Regions from separate parts of the Bradyrhizobium sp. SZCCHNR3119 genome, predicted to be linked through region 2. Evidence: predicted binding sites of a transcription regulator. Region 2 holds the regulator's gene; each other region holds the start of a gene.
What was found. Region 2 encodes LexA, which represses DNA repair genes until DNA is damaged. Its sites were predicted from a motif close to TGTTCNNNNTGTGTTCNG; they were not measured.
Positions count from the first base shown of each region.

Region 1: QX034_RS13800 (helicase-related protein) is a predicted target of LexA. The motif match lies at 6,806-6,823, and genes of this name have one in related genera.
Region 3: uvrA (excinuclease ABC subunit UvrA) is a predicted target of LexA. The motif match lies at 6,735-6,752, and genes of this name have one in related genera.

Region 1 is NZ_JAUEUV010000001.1:2,947,564-2,957,346, forward strand. Features, by position in the region: gene proB (glutamate 5-kinase) at 1-618, opposite strand, end outside; gene obgE (GTPase ObgE) at 738-1,808, opposite strand; gene QX034_RS13780 (DMT family transporter) at 1,998-2,915, shown strand; gene QX034_RS13785 (DUF2235 domain-containing protein) at 2,996-4,255, opposite strand; gene rpmB (50S ribosomal protein L28) at 4,846-5,154, opposite strand; gene QX034_RS13795 (DUF3108 domain-containing protein) at 5,737-6,546, shown strand; gene QX034_RS13800 (helicase-related protein) at 6,967-9,783, shown strand, end outside.
Region 2 is NZ_JAUEUV010000002.1:997,585-1,007,367, forward strand. Features, by position in the region: gene QX034_RS31955 (urea carboxylase-associated family protein) at 1-680, shown strand, start outside; gene QX034_RS31960 (alpha/beta hydrolase) at 721-1,530, shown strand; gene glp (gephyrin-like molybdotransferase Glp) at 1,710-2,921, shown strand; gene lexA (transcriptional repressor LexA) at 3,201-3,899, shown strand; gene QX034_RS31975 (hypothetical protein) at 4,160-4,600, shown strand; gene QX034_RS31980 (hypothetical protein) at 4,685-4,921, shown strand; gene QX034_RS31985 (ComEC/Rec2 family competence protein) at 4,918-7,209, opposite strand; gene QX034_RS31990 (hypothetical protein) at 7,351-7,557, shown strand; gene QX034_RS31995 (glutamine--tRNA ligase/YqeY domain fusion protein) at 7,695-9,374, opposite strand; gene gltX (glutamate--tRNA ligase) at 9,514-9,783, shown strand, end outside.
Region 3 is NZ_JAUEUV010000002.1:231,290-241,072, reverse strand. Features, by position in the region: gene gyrA (DNA gyrase subunit A) at 1-637, opposite strand, end outside; gene QX034_RS28385 (single-stranded DNA-binding protein) at 827-1,318, opposite strand; gene QX034_RS28380 (outer membrane protein) at 1,790-2,569, shown strand; gene QX034_RS28375 (outer membrane protein) at 2,921-3,676, shown strand; gene QX034_RS28370 (outer membrane protein) at 3,887-4,624, shown strand; gene QX034_RS28365 (outer membrane protein) at 4,896-5,660, shown strand; gene QX034_RS28360 (porin family protein) at 5,933-6,562, shown strand; gene uvrA (excinuclease ABC subunit UvrA) at 6,874-9,783, shown strand, end outside.

The DNA.
Region 1 (9,783 bases), on a different contig from region 2:
CCCCTCGATCTCGGCGGTGACGGTTTCGACCACGGGAATGAGCCGCGCGTTCGGGTCCTGGGCCGGCGGCGCCGTGTAGAGCCCATCGATGTCGGAGAGCAGAATCAGCAGATCGGCGCTGGCCATGGTCGCAACACGTGCGGCCAGCCGATCATTGTCGCCGTAGCGGATTTCGGCGGTCGCGACCGTGTCGTTCTCGTTGATCACGGGCACCGCGCGCCATTCCAGGAGCTTGGCGATGGTCGAGCGGGCGTTGAGATAACGCCGCCGCTCCTCGGTGTCCTGCAGAGTGACCAGGATCTGCCCGGCATCGATGCCGTGCGCGCCCAGCACCTCCGACCAGATCCGGGCCAGCGCGATCTGGCCGACGGCGGCCGCGGCCTGGCTTTCCTCCAGCTTCAGAGGACCGCGCGGCAACTTCAAGCGGCTGCGGCCGAGCGCGATCGAGCCCGAGGACACCACCAGCACCTCGCAGCCGGCGTCATGCAGCTTGGCGATATCGGCAGCGAGCGCGGCGAGCCACGACGTCCGCACGTCTCCGGCCTCGGCATCGACCAGAAGCGAGGAGCCGACCTTGACCACGATACGGCGGAAATTCTCGAGTTTGGGATCGGCCATGATGAGCTGCGAGGTCGGTTCGAATGCCTCGCATGGATGGAGGCACGGGGCGTCGCGAGAGCGATTGTTCAGGGATTGTCGCAAGCCGCCGCAGGGGAGGCAAGCTGGGCGACGGGCGCTCAGCCTTGCGGCGGCGGCGGCGCCGCCCACGGCTCCTCGGTCGCGGCGTTCTCGATCGCGTTCTTTGCCTTGGCGGACACCGGCTGCTCGCCGATCACCTCGGAGAGCTTGCGCAGGGCTTCCTTGACGCCGTCCCCGGTCGCGCCGGAGAGCAGTAGCGGCGTCTTCTTGGCTGCGCGCTTCAGGCGGTCCTTCTGCTTTTTCAGCTCATCGGCATCGACCGCATCGATCTTGTTCAGCGCGACGATCTCGACTTTGTCGGCAAGCTGCCCGCCATAGGCTTCGAGTTCGTGCCGGACCGTCTTGTAGGCCTTGCCGGCATGCTCGCAGGTCGCATCGACCAGATGCAGCAACACGCGGCAGCGTTCGACATGGCCCAAGAAGCGGTCACCGAGGCCGGCGCCCTCATGCGCGCCCTCGATCAGGCCGGGAATGTCGGCGAGCACGAATTCGCGGCCATCGGCATTCACCACCCCGAGCTGCGGATGCAAGGTGGTGAAAGGATAGTCCGCGATCTTGGGCTTGGCGGCGCTGACCTTGGACAGGAAGGTCGATTTGCCGGCGTTGGGCAGGCCGACCAGGCCGGCATCCGCAATCAGCTTCAGCCGCAGCCAGATCCAGCGCTCCTCGCCCGGCTGGCCGGGATTGGCGTGGCGCGGGGCGCGGTTGGTCGGCGACTTGAAATGCGCATTGCCGAAGCCGCCATTGCCGCCATGAGCCAGCACGAAGCGCTCGCCCCGGGTGGCGAAATCGTGGATCAAGGTCTCCTTGTCCTCGTCGAAGATCTGGGTGCCGACGGGGACCTTGAGCACGATCGGCTTGCCGCCGGCGCCGTGGCGGTCCTTGCCCATGCCGTTTTCGCCCTTTTGGGCCTTGAAATGCTGCTGGTAGCGGTAGTCGATCAGCGTGTTCAGCCCATCGACGGCCTCGATGACCACATCGCCGCCACGGCCGCCATTGCCGCCGGACGGGCCGCCGAACTCGATGAACTTCTCGCGCCGGAACGCAACGCAACCGTTGCCGCCGTCGCCGGAGCGCACATAGACCTTGGCTTCATCGAGGAATTTCATGGGTCTTAGGTAGGCGAGGCGGGCCGCCACGGCAACCGCGGAGTTCGGCCTTTTCGGCCCAAACGCTTAATTCATGGGCTTGGAATTGAACTCGGAATCGAGCATTGCGTGGCGGTTGCGGCAGGATCGCGCCGCACGCGTAGCGGAACGCTGGAGCCGAAGCAGATGGCTTGGTAAGGCTGCACCATCATGAGCGTGCTCTCTCGACTCTCCACGTCCAACGATGAACGCGCCGCCCGGCTCGCCGGCATCGCCTTGATGCTGCTGTCGATCTTCATGTTCTCGTTCGGTGACGCCACCGGTAAATTCCTGGTCGGCACCTATTCGGTCGGGCAGCTCCTGGTCTTGCGCGCCTGTGCCGCCTTGCTGGTGCTCTCGCCGGTGATCTGGCGTCACCGCGCGCAGTTCCTCAAGCTGGAGCGGCCGTGGCTGCAGCTCGTCCGCGTGATCCTCTCGACGCTGGAGGTGGCGGCGTTCTTCCTTGCCACCGTCTACCTGCCGCTCGCGGACGTCATCACGTATTATCTGGCCGGGCCCATCTTCGTCACCGCGCTGTCGGCGCTGGTCTTGCGCGAGCAGGTCGGCTGGCGGCGCTGGAGCGCGATCCTGATCGGTTTCTGCGGCGTTGTGATCGCGCTGCGTCCGTCGGCGCAGACATTCAGCCTGCCGGCGCTGATCGCGCTCGGCGGCAGCCTTTCCTTCGCCGTGCTGATGCTGATCACCCGCTCACTGCGCGCCACCCCCGACATCGTGATGGCGTCCTCGCAATTCGTGGGCACCTTTTTGCTCGGTGCGGTCATGGCACCGTTCGGCTGGGTGACGCCGACGCCGGGAAGCCTGATGCTGTTCGCTGCGGCGGGCCTCATCTCGGTCACGGCGTTGTTCTGCGTCAACCGCTCCTTGAAGCTCGCGCCTGCATCGGTGGTCGTGCCCTATCAATATTCGATGATCGTGTGGGCGGTGATCTTCGGTTTCGTGGTGTTCGGCGATGTGCCGCATCCGGCGACGATCGCCGGTGCAGCGATCATCATCGGCGCCGGGCTTTACATCTATTTGCGCGAGCGCAGCCTCGGCAAGGACGAGGGTGCGGTCAATCCGCCGGTCTGAACCAACTCATCCTATCCAGGGAAGAAGCAGCTCATAGATCGCATCTGACCCGACGTCCGTTCTGAAGGCGCAGAGGAAGCTTAGCCCACTTGCCCCTTCGCCGAGAGCGGCACACGCTCGTAAGCCATGGGCAGGTTTACCGGTCGATAGTTGGGTATCTCGGCGATCCGCATCAACGCGCTCTCGTGGATGAAGGCGCCGTCGGGGATGAAGCGCGGTTCGCAGTCCGGAATGTAGAAGCCGAGATGCGATTTGCGCGCCGGCCATTCCTTGTATTTGTCCTTCTTCGGCAAGTATTCGAGCAGTCGCCAGGGGAGTGTCATCGAATCGTGGAGTTGGCCGCGAATGTCCGGCGCGACATAGGAAAACGGGCTGCCTTTGCGCTGCACGCCCCAGGCGAGCTGGTTCACCGTGCTCGGGTTGACGCTCAACCCCGCCGCGACGGCCTCGTCGATCATCCACAGCAGCGGAAATTTCGACAGCGCGGAATCCTTCTCCGGATAGCCGCCGCCGATGTCGCTATGCACGCCGGCGAACCACACCTGCTTGGAATCCTGCGGGCCGGAATGGACGTCGTTGAAGCGGACCGGCTTGTAGCTCTGCGGCTCGTCCCACTTCTTCAACCGGAACATGTAGCGGCGCTCGTCCATCGCGATCGCCTGCCGGAAGATCTTGACGCTCGGGTTCTGGATCGTGAAGGCGAGCTCCTCGAGGCTCGGCCAATAGAGGCGGTCCGGCCGCGGCACGATCACGCTTGCCACGGTGTCCCACACGCCGATGAAATGGATCGAGGGTGCGCGGGTCGACAAGATGCGGGCGAACTGCGCGGCGTGGTCGTTGCGGTTCTGCGGCAATGGGCCGTCCTCGTCGGCGGTTTCCGCCTTCGCCGTGACGCCGCGGCCAGCCTTCGGGTTGTCGCTCGAATATTTCTTGTAGGCGATCAGCCCGGATCCGGCGAGGTTCACCTGGTTTGGTGAGATCAGCCCGATCTTGTGGATCAGCCCGGCCAGCATGCGCACGGCGTAGGCGCCGCGGGAAAAGCCGAACAGGAAGACCCGGTCGCCCTCCTCGTAATGCTGCACCAGGAAGGCGTAGGCCGCGATGACGTTGTCGTCGAGCCCGTAACCGGTCATCAGCCCCAGCACCATGTTGAAATTGGCCTTGATGCGATGCCAAGTGTCCGGCTGCGACAAGGTGCCGACGCCGGGATCATAGAACACCGCCTGGTGCGGCGTGGTCCTGTCGGTCTTGCGCAGGCAGCGATAGAGCTTCAGCACGTTGGAGATATTTTCGCTGATCTCGTTGCCTGTGCCGTCACAGCAGATGACGATGTTCTTCATTGCGATTGTGGGCCTCCAGAATACGACCTTTGCGAGTGTAATGCATCTGGCGGAGTTTGAGGAGATTGGTTTTTGTGACAGTTGTACAGGTGCCAGAAACCGACGATTGTGCTGGTATAAGGAATTCAGAGGCGGTAGTCGGCGCGAACGACCGCCGGGAAGTTCGTTTTTTGCGAGCTGCGAGGGTCAGAGCTGTCTTAGTCCGTCGCCCTCATTCTGATATTCAATCGAAGTTCTGCACGAGAGTTTCTGCGTCTGCTGGGCCTCTCGGCGGGCGTGACAACAAAAACCTGCGGTGCTCCGTGCGCGCTATTGAATTAAATGATCGATTTCGGCCCACGCTGCGCTTGGTCTCCGCAACGCGCTCGTCCATCAGTACAGCTGCGGCTGAACGGAATGATCACCATATGCGAACCGCGAAACCGCATCGGACGGGAGTTGGATAAGGTAACTCCGCTGCGAAGCCGACAGGCAGCCGACGATGCGTTTTCCAGCATCAAACAGATAAGGCCGGGTCGTTCGACCCGGCCTTATCGGTTTGCTCAGGTTCCGTGAGCAGCCGGGCTCGGCCGCTGCTCTAAATCTCGTAGTCAGCTCGCCTTCGCGACGGGAGCGGCCTCGGCGGCCTTCTTTTCGATCTGGCGCTTCAGCTCCAGCGCACGCGGCGACAGCGTCGCGGCATTGGCCTTGAGCAGATACGCATCCAGTCCGCCATTGTGGTCGACGCTTTTGATCGCGTTGGTCGAGACGCGCAGACGCACGTTGCGGCCCAGCGCATCCGAGATGAAGGTCACGTTGCAAAGGTTCGGCAGGAAGCGCCGCTTGGTCTTGATGTTGGAGTGGCTCACCTTGTGGCCGACCTGGGGGCCCTTGGCCGTCAGTTCACAGCGCCGCGACATCGTTGCAAATCCTCTTTCATCCCCGCACCCGTAATCGCCGCTTTTGGCGCGCGGCGCGGGGGTCCAAAATTCGTCCAGTTCTCTCTGGGAGACGCGGACGTATAGGGGCGATGGGCGAATACGTCAAGTTTTTGAAGGCGGGTAACTGGCGCCTTTCGAGATGCGGTGGCTCCCGCCCTTTGCGCGACGCGGGTCAGGGGGTAGCCGTCAAAGTTCCGTTTTTCCAGGGCGGCGCCCGCAATCACCTACAAGTCAGAAATCTGACGCGAAATCAACACTGTAGACTCTGGCCGGTCACCATATAAAGAGCATAATCGGGGCGGTACGATAGGCTGGATGCCGTTGGCGCGGCCCAATAGACTTTCGGCCCCGCAAGGGACCCGGCGCGGGAAATGCCGCGCCGACGCCGAGTTGCGTTGTGCGTTGGATTTTTTCGCTTAAGTAACGAGGCGATCGCGCAGAGGTGCGCGAGCAGGCGTTTTGGCAGGACGGCCCTTTGAAGTGACCCATCGCGCAGCTCCCTTGATCGTCGCGCCCTCCTGTGGTCGCGGCCTTGCCCGCGGCGTCGCACGTGGCGCGACCATCGCGGTCGCGCTTGTCCTGGTGCTGTTCGCCGCCGTTCCACAAGCTTCCGCGCAGGGCCGCCTCGATGCCGTATATGAGGCGACGCTCGCCGGCATCCCGATCGGCAAAGGCACCTGGGCCATCGAGATCGGCGAGGATCAGTATGGCGCGGCCGCGCAAGGCGGCACCGCGGGGTTGCTGAAGAGCTTCTCGCAAGGTTCGGGCCAGGGCTCGGCACAGGGGCGGATCGTCAACGGGGCGCTGGTCGGCCAGAGCTACCAAGCCTCGACCACTGCGGGGAAGAAGTCCGAACAGATCCGCATCACGCTTACGAATGGTAACGTGAAGGAGTTCAGCATCGATCCGACGCCGCCGGTCGATCCCGACCGCATTCCGGTGACGGAGGCGCATAAGCGCGGCGTGTACGATCCGATGACCGCCTCGCTGTTGCGCGTCCCCGGCAATGGCGATCTGCTGACGCCGGAGGCCTGCCACGCCGGCGCGCCGGTGTTCGACGGCCGCATGCGCTACGAGCTCAAGCTCGATTTCAAGCGCCTGGAAAATGTGCGGGCCGAAAAGGGCTATCGCGGGCCGGCGTTGGTCTGTGCCATCTACTTCACGCCGGTGGCGGGCTATATTCCAGACCGGCCCGTGATCAAATATCTGGCCAGCGCGCGCAATCTCGAGATTTATTTCGTGCCGATCGCGGGGACCCGCATCCTGGTGCCGTTCAGGCTGGTGATTCCGACCCCGTTTGGAACCGGCGTGCTGGAGGCGACCAGCTTCGTCACCCAGGCCACCCCGCCGCGTGTGGCGAAAACGCAGTAGCGGCTCGCCCGCCGACTTTCCGCCAAAGGGAGACGGTCCCTCTGGATCGTCCGTTGTCGCAATTCCCGCGTGAATCCGTTTGACTCTTGCTCGAATCTGATTCGACTCGCGCTCCGAAAAAGCCGCGCCGAATCCGTCGCAAAACCGTTGCTTGTGGTTGCTCCAAAAACTTGATCTAGTGCGGTCTTTCACCTCACGCGCGAGATGTTGCGGTGAACGAAGCCGGAAAGCCGCCGGAGTCAGCGATTCGGGCGCGATTCGTTCTCCGGGCGTTCCGAAGCTTAAGGTGCGACACTATATGCGTAGCAAATTGACACAGCCGGGTGCGGTCGCGACCTTCTGAAATCGCTTCAAAACTCGGTTCCATCGCGTGTAACAGCACACGCGCACATCACGCCGGCAAAGACCTAAAATTAACGAATGGCCTTCTCGTCCTCTTCGGCTGCCTCGCCCTTCGAGCGCACGCCTGATCGTGCTCCGGGCTCCGGCGTCACCGCCGTGCTCGGTCCGACCAACACCGGCAAGACGCATCTCGCCATCGAGCGCATGCTTGCGCATTCGTCGGGGATCATCGGCCTGCCGCTGCGCCTGTTGGCGCGCGAGGTCTACAACAAGATCGTCGATCGCACCGGCTCCGACGCAGTCGCGCTGATCACCGGCGAAGAGAAGATCAAGCCGAAAAATCCGCGCTATTGGGTCTCGACGGTCGAAGCGATGCCGCGCGATCTCGACGTATCGTTCCTTGCCGTCGATGAGATCCAGATCGCAGCCGATCTCGAGCGCGGCCATGTTTTCACCGACCGCATTCTCAACCGGCGCGGCCGCGACGAGACGTTGTTGTTGGGGGCTGCAACGATGCGGCCGATCATCGAGCGGCTGCTGCCGGGCGCTTCGATGGTGACGCGGCCACGGCTGTCGCAGCTCGAATTCGCCGGCGACCGCAAGATCACGCGCCAGCCGAGGCGGACCGCGATCGTCGCCTTCTCGGCCGACGAGGTTTATGCGATTGCCGAACTGATCCGACGCCAGCATGGCGGCGCGGCGGTGGTGCTGGGCTCGCTATCTCCGCGCACGCGGAACGCGCAGGTGGCGATGTTCCAGAACGGAGATGTCGACTATCTCGTCGCCACCGACGCGGTCGGCATGGGCCTCAATCTCGACGTCGATCACGTCGCCTTTGCCTCCGACCGCAAATACGATGGCTATCAGTTCCGTCGTTTGACGCCCGCGGAATTCGCCCAGATCGCCGGCCGCGCCGGCCGGGCTACGCGAAATGGCACCTTCGGCACGACCGGACGTTGCGCGCCCTTCGAGCCCGAACTCGTCAATGTGCTGCAGAACCACACCTTCGATTCCGTGAAGGTGCTGCAATGGCGCAATGCGCGGCTGGATTTTTCGTCTTTGGGCGCGCTGCAGGTGTCGCTGGCTTTGCCGCCGGCGCATGAGGCGCTGACGCGGGCGCCCGTTGCCGAAGATTTGCGCGTGCTGGATCACGCGGCGCGCGACGCGGATGTGCGGGATTTGGCGCATGGCGCGGCGGCGGTCGAGCGGTTGTGGGAAGCCTGCCAGATCCCGGACTACCGCAAGCTGTCGCCGGCGGCCCATGCCGAGCTCGTCACCACGGTGTTCGGCTTTTTGATGCAAAAAGGGCGGATTCCGGACGCGTGGTATGCCGCTCAGGTCGACCAGGCCGACCGCATCGACGGCGATATCGACACGCTATCGGGCCGGATTGCACAAATTCGCACCTGGACCTTCGTCGCCAACCGGCCGGATTGGCTGGCCGATCCCGATTATTGGCAGGGAATTACCCGCGATGTTGAAAATAAATTGTCAGACGCCCTGCATGAACGGCTCACGGAGCGTTTCGTTGATCGTCGTACCAGTGTATTGATGCGGCGCCTGCGGGAGAACAGTGTTTTGAATACGGAAATCGGCAAGACTGGCGAAGTGATCGTCGAAGGGCATGCGATCGGCCGGCTGGATGGATTCACCTTCGCGCCCGACGCCGCCGAGGCCGGCTCCGAAGCCAAGGCCCTGCAGGCTGCGGCCCAGAAGGCTTTGGCCGGCGAGATCGAGGCCCGCGCTGAAAAGCTCTCCAACGCGCCCGATGAGCATTTCGTGCTCACCGCCGACGGTACGGTCCGTTGGACCGGGGATGCGGTCGCCAAGCTGGTGGCGGCTGACGACGCGCTGCATCCGCGCCTGCGCATCATCGCTGACGAGCGTCTTACCGGCGCTGCGCGCGACAAGGTCCAGGCGCGCCTCGATCTGTGGCTGAAGACGCATATCGAGAAGCTGCTGGGCCCGCTGTTCGAACTGTCCAAGGCGGAGGACATCACCGGCATTGCGCGCGGCATCGCCTTCCAGCTCGTCGAGGCGCTCGGCGTCATCGAACGCAGCAAAATCGCGAGCGAGATGAAGGATCTCGATCAGCCCTCGCGCGCAACCTTGCGCAAATACGGCGTGCGCTTCGGCGCCTATCACATCTACCTGCCGGCGCTGCTCAAGCCTGCGGCGCGCGCCCTCGCGGCGCTGCTGTGGGCGGAGAAGCAGGGCAATGTCGACATGTCCGCGCTGACCGGCGCGCAGCATCTGGCAAGCTCGGGGCGTACCTCTTTTCCCGTCGACAAGGCGCTGCCGCGGGACGCCTATCGCGTGCTTGGCTACAAGCAGGCCGGCGAACGTGCCGTGCGCGTCGACATTCTCGAGCGGCTGGCCGATCTGATCCGGCCTGCGCTGGCCTGGCGGGAAAATGCTCCTGGCGAGAAGCCTGCAGGCGCTTTCGACGGCCGCGGCTTCGTGGTGACGCAGGCGATGACCTCGCTGACGGGATCGGCCGGTGAGGATTTTGCCTCGATCCTGCGCGCGCTTGGCTATCGCATGGAGAAGCGCCCGCCGTTGCCGCCCAAGGGCGTTGAAAAGCCGACGGAAGCTCCGGCCGGCGAAGCGATGGCTGCTGACGCCGCCGCGAGCGAGGGGGCGGCGGTGGAAACCGCCGGCGCCGACGCTGCAGCACCGGCCATCGGCGACGATGCCGCCGCGGCGCCTGCGACCGAGGAGATGGTTCCGACGGTGGCTGAGGCCGCAGTGGCGCCGGTGGTCGAACAGGTCGTCGCTGTGCCGGAGCCGGTCGAGACGTCCGAACAGGCCGAACCGATCGCGACGGCGGCCTCCTTGCCAATGGTCGACTTCGCTCCGCCACCCGCGGAAGAGGCGGTGACGCCCACGTCGGAG
Region 2 (9,783 bases):
TCACGCGCGGGCGGTTCTTCCGCATCGTCAGCATCGACGGCCCGCAGGTCGGCGATCTCAATCTCTGGAACGCCGACGATCTCGCCGAGCGCTTCTTCAGCGGCAAGACCCGCGCGCTGCACGCCACGCATGTCAGCACCGGCGACCGGCTCTGGAGCAGCATGCCTTATCTGAGGCCGATGGCGACCATCAGCCATGACACGCTCGGCTGGTACGGCTGGGATGCGGATGGCGCCGGTGTGCACGACGTCATCGGCACACGCTGCGATCCCTACACCAACCTGCGGTTGAACGGCCGCGTTTACGACTTCTGCTGCCATTCCAACCTGGCGCGCGCGCTCGGCGCCGAATTGAAGTCCGAGCCCGATACGGTCGAGCACCACGTGCACGACGTGCTCAACGTCTTCATGTGCACCGGCTTCACCAAGGATACGCAGCAATATTTCATGAAGGCGAGCCCGGTCCGTCCCGGCGACTTCATCGAGTTCTTCGCCGAGATCGATCTGCTCGGCGCGCTGTCGGCCTGTCCCGGCGGCGATTGCAGCGCGACCCATTCGAGCGATGCCGCCGCGTGCTATCCGCTCAAGATCGAGATCTTCGAGCCGGATCGATCAACGCTTGCCAGCTGGACGTGGCCAGCGCCGAGCGGCTACCATCGCCGCCATGGCGCGCCCGCTTAGCATCGGCGACTGCACAGCCGCACTTCCAGGATCGAAGTCGATGAGCGCACCCCGTCAAATCATCACAGGCCGCGCGCGGCTTGCTACCGATGTCGTCGGTCACGGCCAACCGGTCGTCTTTCTGCATGCTGCGGTTTTCGACCGCATGATGTGGCGCGCGCAAGTGGATGCCATCAGTGCGACGCATATGGCGATCGCCTATGACCGTCGCGGCTTTGGCGGGACTGCCGCGGAGAAGGAAGGCCATTCTCAAGTGGCGGATTTGCTGGCGGTGATAGACACCGTCGCAAGCGGCACGCCTGCGATCCTTGTCGCCTGCTCACAAGGCGGACGAATCGCGCTCGACTTCGCGCTTCGTTATCCATCCCACGTCCGGGCGCTGGTGCTGGTCGCGCCATCGGTCAGCGGCGCGCCCGAACCGGTCTATCTACCCGCAATCGCGGATCTGATGACACAGCTTGCGGAAGCCGAGGCGGCCTGCGATTGGGATCGAGTCTGCGCGATCAAGGCCCACATGTGGCTGGACGGTCCACTCCAAGCCGAAGGCCGCGTTGCCGGTGAGCTGCGCCGGCTGTTCATCGACAAGAATGCCATTGCGCTGCGGTCGCCGCCGATCGGTGCGAACCTCGATGCGACGCCCGCCTTCCCGTGCCTCGGCGAAATCTCCTCGCCCTCGCTCGTGATCTGGGGCGACCTTGATTTCCCTCATATTCAAGAGCGAAGCCGCCTGATGGCAGCGACGATGCCGAACGGATCGGGACGCGAATTGACCGGCACGGCGCACCTGCCGAGCCTGGAGCGGCCAGCCGAGGTGACCGTCCTGCTCACGGAGTTTCTCGCGCGACTGTGAGTGAGCATCTGCAGACAACGTCTGACGATACCTGGAGGGCGAAGCAGCGGCGTATCTGGGCGGCCACCGATCGACTGTCCTGACGGCCCTGCCGCCGAAGCGCTTGGCCTTGCATCGAAGCTTCGATTAGAAGGCGGAATCGGTCGGCGCTGCGCCGGCCTGTTCGGAAGGAACTCTTCATGGCCCTGATGCCGGTCTCTGATGCCTTGGCCTTGGTGCTCGACGGCGCCGCGCCGCTGCCGGAGGAAAAGGTCGCGCTGGACCAGGCCTATCACCGGGTGCTGGCGCGGGACGTCGCGGCGCTGCGGACCCAGCCGCCGCAGCCGATGTCGGCGATGGACGGCTATGCGGTCCGCGCCGCGGATGCCGACCGCGCCCGCGCCACGCTCAAGGTCATCGGCGAGATCGCGGCCGGCCGGCCGTTCGATCGCACGCTCGGGCCCGGCGAGGCCGCGCGCATCTTCACCGGCGGCGTCGTTCCCGACGGCGCCGACGCCATCGTGATCCAGGAGGACACGATCGCGGATGGCGACCACGTCACCATCACCGAAGCGGCCAGGAAGGGCCGGCATATTCGCCCGGCCGGCGCGGATTTCCACGAAGGCGACGTGCTGCTCAAAGCCGGCCGACGCCTGAGCGATCGCGACCTGTCGCTCGCCGCCAGCATGAACTATCCCGAGCTCCCGGTGCACCGCCGCCCCAAGGTAGCGCTGCTTGCCACCGGCGACGAGCTGGTGATGCCGGGGTCGAATCCCGGTCCCGGCCAGATCGTCTATTCCAACGGCTACGCGCTGCGCGCCCTGGCGCGCGCCGAGGGTGCAGATCCCATCGACCTCGGCATCGCCGCCGACACGCTGGACTCGACGGTCGCAGGCATCCGCCGCGCGCGCGAGGCGAAAGCCGACATCCTGATCACGACCGGCGGCGCCTCGGTCGGCGATCATGATCTGGTCAAGCAGGCGCTGGACGCCGAGGGCGTGGACATGGCGTTCTGGAAGATCGCGATGCGCCCGGGCAAACCGATGATGCATGGACGGTTGGGCCAGATGCGCGTGATCGGCCTGCCCGGCAATCCCGTCTCCTCCTATGTCTGCAGCCTGTTGTTTCTGGTGCCGCTGATTCGGAAGCTCGTGGGCTTGGCTCAAATCCACCCTGCCCGCGAGACTGCGCTGCTCGGCCGCGACCTCGCCGCCAACGACGTCCGCGAGGACTATCTGCGCGCGCGGCTCGAGGTGCGCGCCGACGGCGCGCTGGTCGCAACGCCGGTGACGCATCAGGATTCCTCGCTGCTCGGCAACCTCGCGCTATCGCAGGCCCTGGTGATCCGCCCGGCTTTTGCGCCCGCGGCAAGTGCCGGCTCCGTCTGCGAGATTCTGAGGCTGCCAGACTAAACAGGGTGCAGCTGCCAAATATACCGCCAGGGATCTCGCAGCTATTTTGCGGGCATCGAGCAGGCATCTTGCGCACCACCTTCATTGCAAATTAATGATTGCAGAACACATATCGAACAGATAGTGTCCGTTCATGATTTGTTTCGAAGATGTTGCGGGCGCCGCGAACTGAGGACGTTTCGAACGAGAACGCTTCAAACGAGAACGTCTTGAACGAGAGCGTCTTGAACAAGAACGTCTCGGGCGAGAACGACACATCAACCTGGGGATCTGGTCGAGATGCTGACGCGCAAACAGTACGAACTTCTGCGGTTCATCAACGAACGTCTGAGGGAAGCTGGCGTGCCGCCCTCCTTCGATGAGATGAAGGACGCACTCGATCTGCGCTCGAAGTCGGGCATCCATCGTCTGATCACCGCGCTGGAAGAGCGCGGCTTCATCCGCCGCCTGCCCAATCGCGCGCGCGCCATCGAGGTGATCAAGCTGCCCGAACTGTCCCAGGCGGCGAACAACCGGCGTGGCTTCACGCCGTCTGTCATCGAAGGTAATCTCGGCAAGGTGCGCACCAGCACGCCGGCGATCGACGAGGGCGATCGTCCCGTCGCCGTCCCGGTGATGGGCCGCATCGCTGCGGGCACGCCGATCGAGGCGCTGCAGACGCGCAGCCACACCATCAGCGTCCCGGCCGACATGCTCGGCTCCGGCGAGCATTATGCGCTGGAAGTCCGCGGCGACTCGATGGTCGATGCCGGCATCCTCGATGGCGACATGGCGCTGATCCAGCGCAACGACTCCGCCGACACCGGCGACATCGTCGTCGCGCTGATCGACGATGAGGAAGCCACCTTGAAACGTTTCCGCCGGCGCGGCGCCTCGATCGCACTGGAGCCGGCCAACACCGCTTATGAAGTCCGCATCCTGCCGCCCAACCGCGTCAAGATCCAGGGCAAGCTGATCGGGCTGTACCGCAAGTACTGATCGTCACGCGCGCGAACTGGATCGCGCGCAATTTGATCTGACGCGTTGGAGGTCTCTTCCGACGGCGCTGATGATGATTGCACTTCGATCGCGATGCAACACGCTCAAACGCTTGTGATCGCGAAGCGCCGTACGGGGTGCAGATCAGCGCAGAATTGCCGTCAAGCACGCGCTAACATCGTTCCTGATGTCCACTCTGATAGAGGCCTGCGCCTGTCCGGGGGGAGCGTGGGTTGCTATCTCGAACGAGGAGCGATCCGATGTGTGACTATAGCCTGCATGCTGTTGCGTCCCGCCCGGCGAAAGTCGGGGAAACGCTGATCTCGACGACGTTCCGCGGAACCTCGACCCGCGGCTTCGCCTCCGAGAGCGAGCCGAATGTCGCCGTGTGTATGCTGCCCGGGACGGAATTGGCGTTTGCCGACGACGTTCGCTACGACAGCCGCTGGATCTGGACCCGCACGATCCGCGACCGCGTGGCCAAGTTCAACACGATCGAGAAGCATGTGCCCGATCGCCACCATGATGCGATCGAGTTCGCAGATGGTCGGCATGTGCTGGTGACCCAGCTCTGCGAGGGACAACGCGTCACCGTGCTGCAATTGCCCGCGACCAAGCAGCCGGCCGAGCGCAGGCCGCTGGGCACCGAGGCTTCGAGCAGCAGCGAAACGACGCCGGTGCGGCGGATCTCGATCACCTGAACTGAGAAGCGCAACGGATGCGAAGACAAATGGGAACATTCGGCCCTCGGCGGAAGTTATGGTTCGCCGGGGGGAGAATGGCCCGTGGTCAACAAGATCAATTGGCAAAAGGCCGGGCGCATCACTGAGCCCGGTCGTTACATATTCACGTTCGGATGGCTGACCGTGACGGCCGACGATATCGCGGTCTGGCAGCAACATCCCGATGCGCTGTTCACCCTGGTGGAGCTTCCACCGCCATCGCGAAGCCCGTCGGATGGCGACGAGGACGACGACGCATCCGAATATCATCTCGGCACGTTCGAACTGCCGGATTGCTAATCCACCGCCCCCTGCTCCGCCTCCGGCGGCGTCGCGTCCTGGGATCTTGGCGCCGGCGAGCGCGGCGCCAGCGTTGCCTGGAAATCGCCCGCATCGGGAGCAGCCGGCCACCACGGCCGCTGCGTGCCGTTGGGCCGGACGGCCTCGACCGCAAAGCCGTCGCCGCGCCGCGTGAGGGCCAGTCCACCCTGATGCTGCAGCCGGTCGCGATCTACCACTAAGGCCGTGCAATCGGGCGGCGCTTGCCTGACTGTCACGACCAGTGCGGCCCGCGCGCAATCGTCCTCCAGGGCCTCGGCGCGCAGCGCGAGCGAGACGAAGCGGCCATCGGCAAGCGGCACCACGCAGCCGGCGTCATCGCAGGACACGCCGTCGCCGAGCGAGCTATCGGCCGGCGTTCGCGCATCGGCATCGGCGGCGAGCCATTCCTGAGCAAGGAAGGCGTCCTTACCCGTCCGGATGAGATGCAGCCGGCCCTCGCGGCCGCGCACCGCGACGTTGCGGCCATCGGCGGAGATCAGCATGTCCGGCTGCGGCGTCATCAGCGCCCAGAGAATCGAAGCCGCAAGCAGACCCGCGCCGCTCCAACGCAGCGGCGTGCGCAGCAGACCCATCAGGATGAGGCCAAGACTTGCGGCGATCACGGGACCGATGCCGAACGCATGGATGCGACCGACCGCGCCGGGCAGGTTTGCCACCCAGCGCGTCACCGCGATCATCCAGTCGATGCCCCATCCCATCAGCGACCAGAACGGACCGTCGAGCCCGAGCGGCGCCGCGAGCAGTCCCAGCAATCCGGCCGGCATGACCAGAGCGGAGACCACCGGCATCGCCGCGAGATTGGCGAGCACGCCGTAGGGTGTCACGCGATGAAAATGAAACGCGGCATAAGGCGTGGTCGCGAGCCCCGCGATCAGCGAGGCCAGCAGCAGCATGGCCAGTTCGCGGCCGCCCCATAGTGCGATGCGCGCTGTCGTCGAACTGTCGGGCGTCGCGAACAGATGCGGCAGCCCGAGTTGTACCAACGCCACCAGGCCTAAGGTCGCGGCGAACGACATCTGGAAACTGGGGTGCACCAGCGCCTCCGGCGCGATCGCTAGCACGATCATCGCGGCGACAGCGAGCGTGCGGAAGGTGATGGCGCGGCGATCGACCAGCACGGCGATCAGCACGACGGCGGTCATGTAGAAGGACCTTTGGGTCGCGACTTCCGCGCCCGACAGCAACAGATAGAAGGCCGCGGCGACAAGCGCGGCGGCAGCCGCCCACTTCTTGATGGGGTGGCTGACATGAAGCCCCGGGATCAGCGCCAGCAGCGCGCGCACGGCAAAGAACACCACGCCGGCAACGACGGCCATGTGATAGCCGGAGATCGACAGCACATGGCCGAGCCCGGAGATGAACATGGCGTCGTTGACCGGCGTCGTAATGGCGTCGCGGCGGCCGGTCAGTAGCGCGGTTGCGATCGCGCGCTCGTCGCCGTCGAGCCGGGCGCGGATGCGCGCATCGATGGTGTCGCGCAGGCCCTGCATGAAGGCGGCATAATGCAGGCCGAAGCCGCCATCCTGCGGCGGGGCAACCGTCTTGATCGCGCCCATCACGAAGCCGGAGGCACCGATGCTCTGGAAAAACATGTCGCGCGAAAAGTCGTAAGAGCCAGGCCGAAGCGGCGCGAGCGGTGGCAACAGGCGCGCTTTGAGCTGCACGAAGCTGCCGACGTCGGGCGCCATGCCCTTCCGTACGGATAGCCGCACCCGCGCCAGCGTGATCTCACCACGCGCGGTTTCCATCTCGGTCACGCGCAGCACGAAGCGATCGGTGCGCTCGCGGATGTCGCGGGTCTCGACGAAGCCGGACAGCGTGACCGAAAACAGCGGTCGGGCCAGTACGGTGTGCGCGAGCCGCGCCGTCCGGGCTGTTGCGACGGCAAAACCCGCGGCGACCGCAGCGATCATCACCGCAGCCGGAAACAGCCGGTGACGCCGCAAGACAAACGCTCCGGCAGAGATCATCAGCGCGAGCACTGCAGCAACCCACAGCACCGGCTCGTGATCGGCAGCGAAGTACAGCGCGATCCCGGCGCCAAAGGCGACCGGCACCCACGGCAGGAGCCGCCCTGCCGCGGCCTCGGCGTGCGCCCAGGCCTTCAGTCTGGCGAGCAGCGACGACCATGTCGGGGTATCGGCAAGATAGCCGCCGGCCTGCGCCGCCCGTCGCGGCGGCCAGACATCCGCAATGCTGCCGGCAAAGCCGCGCCCCCGGCTTGGCGGCCGGTCCGGCTCCGCCATCGCACTCGCACTCCCTGAACGGGCGAAAGGCTACTGGAAGCTGCAAGTCGACGGCTAGCAGAACGGAACGAGAATCTCCGAATGGCACCACCACCTCAAGAAAGGATGGAACTTTCTCCTCGCTCGGGAGTTGCTGGCGTCATGATCGACCAAGCCAATCCGTTCGCCGATCTCGGGCTCGAGCAGGCGATCCATCTGCGCTGGGCCCTGCGCGACATCAGGGCGCGGCGCCTGTCGCTGTCACCGGTCAATGACGACGATCTGCGGCTCTTGACCGAACGCGGCCTCGTCGAGGTCGAAGATGGCGTCCCCGTGCTCACCCAAGCCGGGCAGGATACGCTCGAATGAGCGCGAGCGTCTGATTCCGGCCGCTGCGCGCAACCGGCCACGCGATCTTGGGCCACGCGATCTTGGGCCGAGCCATTCGTCACATGCAACCGCCGCGAAATGACGGCGGCGATCAGTGTCGGCGATAAGTCTCGTCTTCAGCCCTTCGCGACTTCCTTGGCAAAGGTGTCGCGCAAGCCGATCGTGCGATTGAACACGAGCTTGTCCGGCGTCGAGTCGGGATCGCGCACGAAATAACCCTGCCGCTCGAACTGCATCACCGCGTCCGAATTGGTCTCCGCGATCGCCGGCTCGATCCGCGCATCCTTGAGGATCTCGAGCGAGTTCGGGTTGAGGTCGGCGGCGAAGTTCGCCGCGTCGGGCGCGGGATTAGCGAACAGCTGATTGTAGATGCGGATCTCAGCGGTGCGCGACTGCGCCGCCGGCAGCCAGTGCATGGTCGCCTTCACCTTGCGGCCATCGGGGGCGTTGCCGCCACGCGTTGCAGGATCGTAGGTGCAACGGAGTTCGACGATCTCGCCGGCGGCGTTCTTGATCACCTCGCGGCACTTGATGAAATAGGCGTAGCGCAGCCGCACTTCCGTGCCGGGCGAGAGGCGGAAGAACTTCTTCGGCGGGTTCTCCATGAAATCGTCCTGCTCGATATAGAGCTCGCGGCCGAAGGCGATCTTGCGCGTGCCGGCGGAGGGATCATCGGGGTGATTGATCGCCTCGATCTCCTCCACCTGGCCTTCCGGATAGTTCTCGATCACCACCTTCAACGGCCGCAGCACGGCCATGCGACGCAGCGCCGTGCGGTTGAGCTCCTCACGGATGCAGAATTCCAGCATGCCGACATCGACGATGCTGTTCGACTTGGCGACCCCAATACGCTTGACGAATTCGCGCACCGCGGCCGGCGGCACGCCGCGACGTTTCAGCCCCGCGATCGTCGGCATGCGCGGATCGTTCCAGCCGGCGACATGCCCCTCCTGCACCAGCCGCGTCAGCACGCGCTTCGACAGCAGCGTATAGGTCAGGTTGAGGCGCGCGAACTCGTACTGGTGCGGATGCGAGGGCACCGGCAGCTTGTCCAGGAACCAATCGTAGAGCGGCCGGTGGTCCTCGAATTCCAGCGTGCAGATCGAATGGCTGATGCCCTCGATCGCGTCGGACTGGCCATGGGCGTAATCATAGCTCGGATAGATCGACCATTTGTCGCCGGTGCGCGGGTGGTGCGCGTGCAGGATGCGATAGAGCACGGGATCGCGCAGATTGATGTTGCCGGCGGCCATGTCGATCTTGGCGCGCAGCACGCGCGCGCCATTGGGGAATTCCCCCGCCTTCATGCGCCGGAACAGGTCCAGATTCTCCTCGACCGTGCGGTCGCGGAACGGGCTGTTCTTGCCGGCCTCGGTCAAGGTGCCGCGGGACAGCCGAATTTCCTCCTGCGACTGATCGTCGACATAGGCGAGGCCGGCCTCGATCAGCCCTTCCGCCCAGCCATAGAGCCGCTCGAAATAGTCGGAGGCATAGAACAGGTTCTGGCCCCAGTCGTAGCCGAGCCAGTGCACGTCGGCCTGGATGGAATCGATAAATTCCTGCTCCTCCTTGGCCGGGTTGGTGTCGTCGAAACGGAGATGGCAGCGGCCACCGAACTCCTGGGCGATGCCGAAGTTGAGAGCAATCGACTTGGCATGGCCGATATGCAGATAGCCGTTCGGCTCCGGCGGGAACCGGGTCACGACCGTCTTGTGCTTGCCGCTGTCGAGATCGGCCTGGACGATGTCGCGGATGAAGTCGCGCCCTGTCTCAGCCGTCGTGTCTGTCGTCGTCATCAAACCCTGTCCTGCTTCGGATGTCGCGAGACTATGTGCCAAATCCGCAATCCCCAAGGAAGGCTTTAGTTATGCGCGGGTCCTGCTATACACCCCCCGCCTCTACGCCACCGCCCGGAAACTGCTGTCGCTGCCGCCCATGACCCAACCCATCGTCACGCGCTTTGCCCCCTCCCCGACCGGTTTTCTCCACATCGGAGGCGCCCGGACGGCCCTGTTCAACTGGCTGTATGCGCGCGGTCGCGGCGGCAAGATGCTGCTTCGAATCGAGGACACCGACCGCGAGCGTTCGACCAAGGAGGCGATCGACGCCATCCTGGACGGGTTAACCTGGCTCGGGCTCGATTGGGACGGCGAGGTCATCTACCAATATAGTCGCGCCGCGCGGCATCGCGAGGTCGCCGAGCAG
Region 3 (9,783 bases), 770 kb from region 2:
GCGCGGGATTGTCGATCAGCGCCACACAGGCGTCGATCACCTCGCCGAGATTGTGCGGCGGGATGTTGGTCGCCATGCCGACCGCGATGCCGCCGGCGCCGTTGACCAGCAGGTTCGGAAACTTGGCCGGAAGGACCGACGGCTCCTTGTCAGAGTTGTCGTAGTTCGGAACGAAGTCGACCGTGTTCTTGTCGATGTCGTCGAGCAGCGGGATCGCCGACTTCGCCAGCCGCGCTTCCGTGTATCGATAGGCTGCCGGCGGATCACCGTCGACCGAGCCGAAATTGCCCTGGCCGTCGATCAGCGGCACGCGCATGGAGAAGTCCTGCGCCATGCGGACCATGGCGTCGTAAATCGACTGGTCGCCATGCGGGTGATATTTACCGATGACGTCGCCGACCACGCGGGCGGACTTCACGTATTTCTTGTCCGGCGTGTGCCCCTGCTCGTACATCGAGTACAGGATGCGGCGGTGCACCGGCTTCAACCCGTCACGCGCGTCAGGCAGCGCACGCGCCACGATCACGCTCATCGCGTAATCGAGGTAGGAGCGTTTCATCTCGTCGAGGATGGAGACGGGGCGAATGTCGGAAGGTCCGCCCGGCTCGCCGGGCTTCTCATCTTCAGTGTCGGACAATTGGGGATCCGGTCAGTTTTGCACGCGGAAATCGATGCGAATCATATAGCGCATCGCAGCCCCGCAAACCACCCCTCCCCGCACGGAAGGGGCGGCTTTTTCTGTTCGTTTTTCCAGTGACTTAAGGCGCTCGTCGGTCGAGGAAAATGTGGCGCCAGACCCGCGTTTCTCAACGCGCCCCGCCGGCGATCAGAACGGAATGTCGTCGTCCATGTCGCTGTTGCGGCCACCGGCCGGAACCGGCCGGCGCGGCGCTGGTGCGGATGACGGCCCACCGATGCCGAAATCGCCGCCTGGCTCGTCGGCAAAGCTGCCGCCGCCACCGCCGCCCCGGCCATCCAGCATCGTCAGCGTCGAGTTGAACCCCTGCAGCACCACCTCGGTGGAGTACTTCTCGACGCCGCTCTGATCGGTCCATTTGCGGGTCTGCAGCGCGCCCTCGATGTAAACCTTCGCGCCCTTCTTCAGATACTGCTCGGCAACTTTGCAAAGCCCCTCGTTGAAGATGACGACGCGGTGCCACTCGGTCTTTTCCTTGCGCTCACCTGTCGCCTTGTCGCGCCATGTCTCCGAGGTCGCGATGCTGAGATTGGCAATCGGCCGCCCGTCCTGGGTGCGCCGAATCTCGGGATCCTTGCCGAGATTGCCCACCAGAATCACTTTATTCACACTTCCCGCCATCACACTCTCCCGCGGCTCGAATTCCTGGACCGGTGCCCACCGGCCGATCGGCATGCGGCGGCTGGGGTCCTTCCTCAGTCGGCGGACCCTATACGCTTGTCGCGCCGGCGACCCGCCTTCTCCTTGATTATCCACATATAGCAAGCCGTCGCGCCACGTTCCAGCTTTGTTCGAATCCTATTCCCACAACCATGCGTAGAGTTCCCGTTTGAGGCGAAATTTGACCAAGTTCCCGCCGGGAACCGGAATGAAGTTCCATGGCATCCCAGATACTTAAGCACTTTCATTAACTTATGACGCCATCAGAACTCCCATTTCGCGACCAGGGTGTGGCTTTTTGGCGACAGCATTTTGAGTTGAATCGCGTATTCTGCACAAGCAATGACAAGCCGCCTCGGCGGTCGGACAGATTTGTTAGTTGGCGCTTTCCGGGGGACCCAAATGAAAGCGCGCAATGCGGGAGAACTTCTGATGAGAAAGATTTTACTTGGTGCCGTGAGTTTGATCGCCCTGGGACTGGTCACGCCTGCAAGTGCCGCCGACCTCGCTGCACGTCCATACACCAAAGCCCCACCTCCGGTTGCGCCGGTGCTTTATGACTGGAGCGGCTTCTACATCGGCATCAACGCCGGCGGCGGTTCGAGCCATAAGTGCTGGGATCTGGTTTCCTCCGCAGGCTTTGGTACGCTGGCGACACCGTTGGACGAGGGTTGCCACGACGCGACCGGTGCGACGGCCGGCGGCCAGATCGGCTATCGCTGGCAGATGGCGAGCTGGGTGTTCGGCGTCGAAGGCCAGGGCAACTGGGCCAACTTCCGTGGCAGCAACGTCAATCTGCTGGGCGGCACCGCGCTTGTTGCCGCAGGCCTCACCGATCAGTCCAAGATCAACGCATTCGGCCTGATCACCGGCCAGGTCGGCTACGCCTGGAACAATGTTCTGGTCTATGGGAAGGGCGGCGTCGCGGTTGTCGGAGACAGGTTCAGGACCTTCAACGTTGTGGGCACCCTCGTCGACTCCGCTGACAACACCCGCTGGGGTGGAACCATCGGCGTCGGCCTTGAATACGGCTTTGCTCCGAATTGGTCGGTGGGCGTCGAATATGACCACCTCTTTCTTGGCCGGCATACCGTCGACTCGGTCACGCCGGCTGGCGCGTTTTCTGCCAGCGATCGCATCAAACAGGATGCCGATATCGGCCTGGTTCGGCTGAACTATCGCTTCGGCGGCCCGATCATTGCCCGCTACTAAACGCGCAAATCCTCTTCTCGGAAAGGCCGGCTTCGCGCCGGCCTTTTTGTTGGTTGCCGGTTTGGTTCGACGCCCCCTTGGCTGGGAACTGCGCGATGCGTGGAATATTGCTGGGGTCGCGTCGCCCCGCCGATGACTGGCGCCATCCAAGATCGGTTGAAGCCTGGACCAAGATGCCGTGGTACGCGAATGGCCCGGCTTTCGCCGCTGATTGGGCGCCATTGTTGCCTTTCGGACACAGCATCATGGGTTGAATCGTCGTATATTCAATCGGAACGCGAGTGCGGCCAACACGAACACCCGCGCTTCCGAGCGCACGTAACGAAGCGCGCAAATTTGAAAGGGTATGCAATGAAAAAGTTTTTGCTTGGTGCTGTTAGCCTGATTGCTCTTGGACTGGTGACGTCGGCCAGCGCCGCCGACCTGGCCGCCCGGCCCTACACCAAGGCGCCACCTATCGCCGCACCGCTTCCGCCCACTTGGGCCGGATTCTACATCGGTGTCCAAGGCGGCGGCGGCTGGGGTCGCAGCAAAGAGACCTTCTTCGGCGCGCCGAACACGGCAATCTTCGTGGGCACCCAGAGCTACAACACGTCCGGCGGCTTCGTCGGTGGCGTAGCCGGTTACAATTGGCAGTTCGGGAACTACCTGATCGGCATCGAGGGCGACTACCACTGGTCCGACATCAGCGGCCGCTCGGGTGTGGTCAATGCAGGTCTCGGCGACACTTACTTCACCAAGCTGCGCAGCTTCGGCGACATCAAGGGCCGCGCTGGCTGGGCGAACGGCCCGTGGCTGCTCTTCATCAGCGGCGGCGCGGCTGTCGGCGACCTCCAGCATCGCTACGACGCAGCCCTCAATGGCGGTGCGGCCAACTCCTTCTCTCAGAACGACTGGCGTTGGGGATGGACCGTCGGCGCCGGTGGCGAATACATGTTCGCCCCGAACTGGTCGGCCAAACTCGAATACAATTTCATCGATTTCGGCAAAAGCACGATCCAGTACTCGCCTGTTCCGACCAATCGTTCCGAGTGGAAGGATACGGTTCACACCGTCAAGGCCGGTATCATCTGGCACTTCAACGGACCGGTCATCGCCAAGTACTGATTGCGTACTGATTGCGCGGCAAATACCAATTCCGGAAGGCCGGCCTCGCGCCGGCCTTTTGTTTGCTACCGGCTTGGCGCGACAGCTGTGGAACTTGGCTAGTCGTTGTGGCATTTCGGTGACGGCCACTGACAGGGAAAACGGCTATAGACCCCAGCGGCGGGGGGTGTTGGTGTGCGTGCGGGCGTCGGACGGGACTTGGGGACTGCGATGTGGGGAATGTTGCTGGGGGCGGCAACGTTGCTGGCGCTGGGGGCGGCGCCGGCGATCGCAGCCGATCTGCCCGCGCGCACCTACACCAAAGCGCCTGCCATGCTCGCCGCCATCTATGATTGGGGCGGGTTCTATGTCGGCCTGAACGCCGGGGGCGGCTCTGCCCACACCTGCTGGACGAACACGGCAACAGGGACCTCAGAGGGCTGTCACAACGCCACTGGTGCTCTCGCCGGTGGCCAGATCGGTTACCGCTGGCAGAACGGCGCCTTCGTCTTCGGCCTCGAAGCGCAGGGCAACTGGGCCGATCTCAAGGGCAGCAATGCCAGCCAGGCCTTGGCAGCGACCACCAATCAGACCAAGATCGACTCCGTCGGCCTGTTCACCGGCCAGGTCGGTTATGCCTGGAACAACGCGCTGTGGTACGTGAAGGGCGGCGCGGCCGTGGTCGGCGACAAATACAACGGTCTGGCGACAGTTGCGGGCACCGTGTTCGATCGCGCCGCCGAGACCCGTTGGGGAGGCACCGTCGGCACCGGCATCGAGGTCGGCTTTGCGCCGAACTGGTCGGTCGCCGCGGAATACGACCACATCTTCATGGGCAACCGCGCGCTCAATTTCTCCGGCGTTCCCGCTGGTGCGGCCTCGCGCGGCGAGACGGTGAGCCAGGACGCGGACCTCGCGACGTTGCGCGTGAACTACCGCTGGGGCGGTCCGGTCGTCGCGAAGCACTGACAAGTAGCTGCCCTGCTCTCAATCGCCAGGATCGGCCGCGATCGAGCTGACGAACAACAAACTTGTTTGCCGTAGTTCGACCCCGGTGCGCCGTAGCGTTTCGCCGGTGCGCGAAACGCTTACCAATCCTTAAGCACGATCAGCAGCTTCCGCTCGATGCAGCACGGCGGTGACAGCTTTGAAAGGCGACTTCGTTAGAATTCTGCTCCAGCCACTTGGGTGGGACCGGACTGTGGGGTCCGGAAGAGGATCAATGGGACTGGAGACGACAATGAAGAAAATGCTGTTTCTGACTGCGAGCTTCGCGGCCGTCGGGATCGCGCCTGCTTTCGCCGCTGACCTGGCTGCGCGCTCTTACACCAAGGCTCCGCCGGCCTACGTGACGCCGCTGCCGACCTGGGCCGGCTTCTATATCGGCGCGAACGGTGGCGCCGATTGGAGCCATAATTGCTGGACGCTGAACAACGTTGCCGGCGTGCCGCTGGCGGTCACACAACCTGAGGGCTGCCACAACGCCACCAGCGGCGTGGTCGGCGGACAGATCGGCTATCGCTGGCAGGCCGCGAGCTGGGTGTTCGGCCTCGAAGCACAGGGCGACTGGACGGACCTGAAGTCCTCCAATGTCAGTACGGCAGCGCTGGCCGCGGGCGTCACCAACCAGACCAAGACCGATGCGATCGGCCTGTTCACCGGTCAGGTCGGCTACGCCTGGGGCAACGTGCTCTGGTACGTGAAGGGCGGCGCTGCCGTCACCCACAACAAGTATCGCGGGCTGGCCACCTTGACCGGTGCGGAGATCGATTCGGCGAGCGAAACACGCTGGGGCGGCACCGTCGGCACCGGCCTTGAGTATGGCTTCGCCCCGAACTGGTCGGTGGCGCTCGAGTACGATCACCTGTTCATGGGCAGCCGCAACGTCAGCTTCCCGGCCACCGCCGTCGCCAATGCCCGCACCGACACGATCAAGCAGGACGTGGACATGGCGACCGTGCGCGTCAACTACCGCTTCGGCGGCCCGGCGCTGACCCGCTACTGATCGATCGCGCAGCAGGTCGAATTCAGAGGCCGGCGTCACGCCGGCCTTTTTCGTCGGCCGGGCGGCGGCCGTTTCGGCCCCCTGCAGAAGATGTGGCTGAGCTGCAAAGCCTTTCCGGTTTTTGCTCCCAATGGCGTGCTTTGGACACGACTGTGGCCCGGAAGTGACGGTTTTTCGAGCAGACCTCGGTTATAGCGGTTCCGTCAATCTGAACGGGTACGTTCCTGTCACACCTATGGCGGGAGCGACGAGGAAGAATGGGACTGAAAATTATGAAGAAAATTCTGCTGACGACTGTGGCCTTTGCCGCGCTGGGAATGGCCCCTGCCGTCGCCGCTGACCTGGCCGCGCGCACCTACACCAAGGCTCCGGTGATGGCGCCGCTGCCGACCTGGGCCGGCTTCTATCTGGGCGGCATGGGCGGCTATGCCTCTGAGAACAGCGGCAGCCCGTCGATCAAGGGCGGCTTCGCTGGCGGTACCTTGGGCTACAACTGGCAGGCTGGCAGCCTGGTTTATGGTCTCGAGACCGACGCGGCTTGGGCTGACATCAACGCATCGGTTAGCGGGCTCGGCCTGACTCTCACCGACAAGATCGACAGCACCGGCACCGTCCGCGGCCGTATCGGCTACGCCTTCAACACCGTGCTGCTGTACGGCACCGGCGGCTACGCCTGGGCGAACAACAAGCTCTCGCTCACCACCCTCGGTGCGACCGCGTCCGAATCCAAGTTCCTGAGCGGCTGGACCGTCGGCGCTGGTGTCGAAGTTCTGTTCGCTCCGAAGTGGTCGGTCAAGGCCGAGTACCTCTACAAGAGCTTCGGCGGCGAGACCTACTTCGGTGTTCCGTCCGGCGACCTCAACCTGCACTCGGTGCAGGTCGGCATCAACTACCACTTCTAAGAATCGCTGGCCTTTACGGGCCACGGTCGAAGCCTCCGCTCCCGCGAGCGGAGGCTTTTTCTTTGCGAGTTCGCCTGTCTGTGCCAGGTGGCTCGATTGGCGCTGCTGCCACGGACTGCCATTCCGCCAGCGCATTGTTGATGATTCGCGGACGGCACTGGAAATCCACCGCCGTTCTTCCTACGTTCCAGGTCTACCTTCTCCTTTGGCGTCCGATGGCCGGTTCCCGGCGGAGCGCGCCTGAACCTGAGGCGTGCGGGTCTGCGCGCCGCAACGATGGCGCCGGAAGCCGCGCCGTGGGACGAATCGCAATGGATGAAGTGCTTAAGGCCAAGCAGCGTCAGCAAGGCAACCCGTCCAGCCTCCGCGCCATCACCATTCGTGGCGCGCGCGAGCACAATCTGAAGAACATCGACGTCGAGATCCCGCGCGACAAGCTGGTCGTGTTCACCGGCCTGTCCGGCTCGGGCAAATCCTCGCTCGCCTTCGACACCATCTATGCCGAGGGCCAGCGCCGTTACGTCGAATCGCTCTCGGCCTATGCGCGCCAGTTCCTGGAGATGATGCAGAAGCCGGACGTCGACCAGATCGACGGCCTGTCGCCGGCGATCTCGATCGAGCAGAAAACGACCTCGAAGAACCCGCGCTCCACCGTCGGCACCGTCACCGAGATCTACGACTACATGCGACTGTTGTGGGCGCGCGTCGGCGTGCCCTACTCGCCCGCCACGGGGCTGCCGATCGAGAGCCAGACCGTGTCGCAGATGGTCGACCGCGTGCTGGCGCTGCCCGAGGGCACCCGGCTCTATCTGCTGGCGCCGGTCGTGCGCGGACGCAAGGGCGAGTACAAGAAGGAGCTCGCCGAATATCTCAAGAAGGGCTTTCAGCGCGTCAAGATCGACGGCGCTTTCCATGAGCTGGCCGAGGCGCCCACGCTCGACAAGAAGTTTCCGCACGACATCGACGTCGTGGTCGACCGCATCGTCGTGCGCTCCGACATCGGCCAGCGGCTCGCCGAGAGCTTCGAGACCGCGCTGAAGCTGGCCGAAGGGCTGGCGGTGATCGAGTTCGCGGATGCCCCCGCCTCGGCGCCGGCCGAGGAGAAGAAGAAGACCGCCAAAATCCACGACAAGAGCGGGCCCGAGCGCATCCTGTTCTCGGAGAAGTTCGCCTGCCCCGTCTCCGGCTTCACGATTCCCGAGATCGAGCCGCGGCTGTTCTCCTTCAACAATCCCTATGGCGCCTGCCCGGAATGCGGCGGCCTCGGCGTCGAGCAGCATGTCGATGCCGATCTCGTCATCCCCGACAAGGATATCACCTTGCGCAAGGGCGCCATCGCGCCCTGGGCCAAGTCGTCGTCGCCCTATTACCTGCAGACGCTGACCGCGCTCGGCAAATTCTACAAGTTCACGCTCGACACCAAGTGGAAGGACCTGCCGAAGAAGGTGCAGAACGCCCTGCTCCACGGCTCCGGCGACGACGAGATCAAGTTCACCTATGAGGACGGCGTCCGCTCCTACGACACCAAGAAGCCGTTCGAGGGCGTCATCACCAATATCGAGCGCCGCTTCCGCGAGACCGAGAGCGAATGGGCGCGCGAAGAGCTCGGCAAATATTTCAACGACGTGCCCTGCGCCGCCTGCAACGGCTACCGGCTCAAGCCCGAGGCGCTGTGCGTCAAGGTTGCCGGCAAGCACATCGGCGAGATCAGCAATCTCAGCGTCAAGGCTGCCGGCGAATGGTTCGCCGACGTTCCGGAGAGCCTGAATGCGCAGCAAAGCGAGATCGCCGCACGCATCCTGAAGGAGATCCGCGAGCGTCTGACCTTCCTGCTCGACGTCGGCCTCAATTATCTGACGCTGTCGCGCTCCTCCGGCACCCTCTCCGGCGGCGAGAGTCAGCGCATCCGCCTGGCCTCGCAGATCGGCTCGGGCCTGACCGGGGTGCTCTACGTGCTCGACGAGCCCTCGATCGGCCTGCACCAGCGCGACAATGCCCGCTTGCTCGATACCTTGAAGCGCCTGCGCGACCTCGGCAACACCGTGATCGTGGTCGAGCATGACGAGGACGCCATTCGCCTTGCCGATTACGTGCTCGACATCGGGCCCGGCGCCGGCATGCATGGCGGCCACATCATCGCCCAGGGCACGCCCGCCGAGATCATGCGCAACCCGAAATCGCTGACCGGCAAATATCTCACCGGCGAGCTCGAGGTCGCGGTGCCGGAGCGGCGCCCGCCGAACCATCGCCGCACCATCAAGGTGGTGAACGCGCGCGGCAATAACCTCAAGAACGTCTCGGCCGAGATTCCGCTCGGGCTGTTCACCTGCATCACCGGCGTCTCCGGCGGCGGCAAGTCGACCCTGCTGATCGACACGCTCTACAAGGCAATCGCCCGCAAGCTCAACGGCGCCAACGAGGCGGCCGCGCCGCACGATCGCATCGAGGGGCTGGAGCATATCGACAAGATCATCGACATCGACCAGTCGCCGATCGGCCGCACCCCGCGCTCGAACCCTGCGACCTATACCGGCGCCTTCACGCCGATCCGCGAATGGTTCGCCGGCCTGCCGGAAGCGAAGGCGCGCGGCTACGAGCCCGGCCGCTTTTCCTTCAACGTCAAGGGCGGCCGCTGCGAGGCCTGCCAGGGCGACGGCGTCATCAAGATCGAGATGCACTTCCTGCCCGACGTCTACGTCACCTGCGACGTCTGCAAGGGCAAGCGCTACAACCGCGAGACGCTCGATGTGCTGTTCAAGGGCAAGTCGATCGCCGATGTGCTCGACATGACGGTCGAGGAAGCCGCCGAGTTCTTCAAGGCGGTGCCCCGCGTGCGCGAGACCTTCAAGACGCTGCACCGCGTCGGGCTCGACTACATCCATGTGGGACAGCAAGCCACCACGCTGTCCGGCGGCGAGGCGCAGCGCGTCAAGCTCGCCAAGGAATTGTCGAAGCGCGCGACCGGCCGCACGCTCTACATCCTGGACGAGCCGACCACGGGCCTGCACTTCCACGACGTCAAAAAGCTCTTGGAGGTGCTGCACGAGCTGGTCGCGCAGGGCAACACGGTGGTGGTGATCGAGCACAATCTCGAAGTCATCAAGACGGCGGACTGGGTGATCGATCTCGGCCCCGAAGGCGGCGACGGCGGCGGCGAGATCGTCGCCTGGGGTCCGCCGGAGGACATCGTCAAGGCGCCGCGCAGCCACACCGGGCAGTTC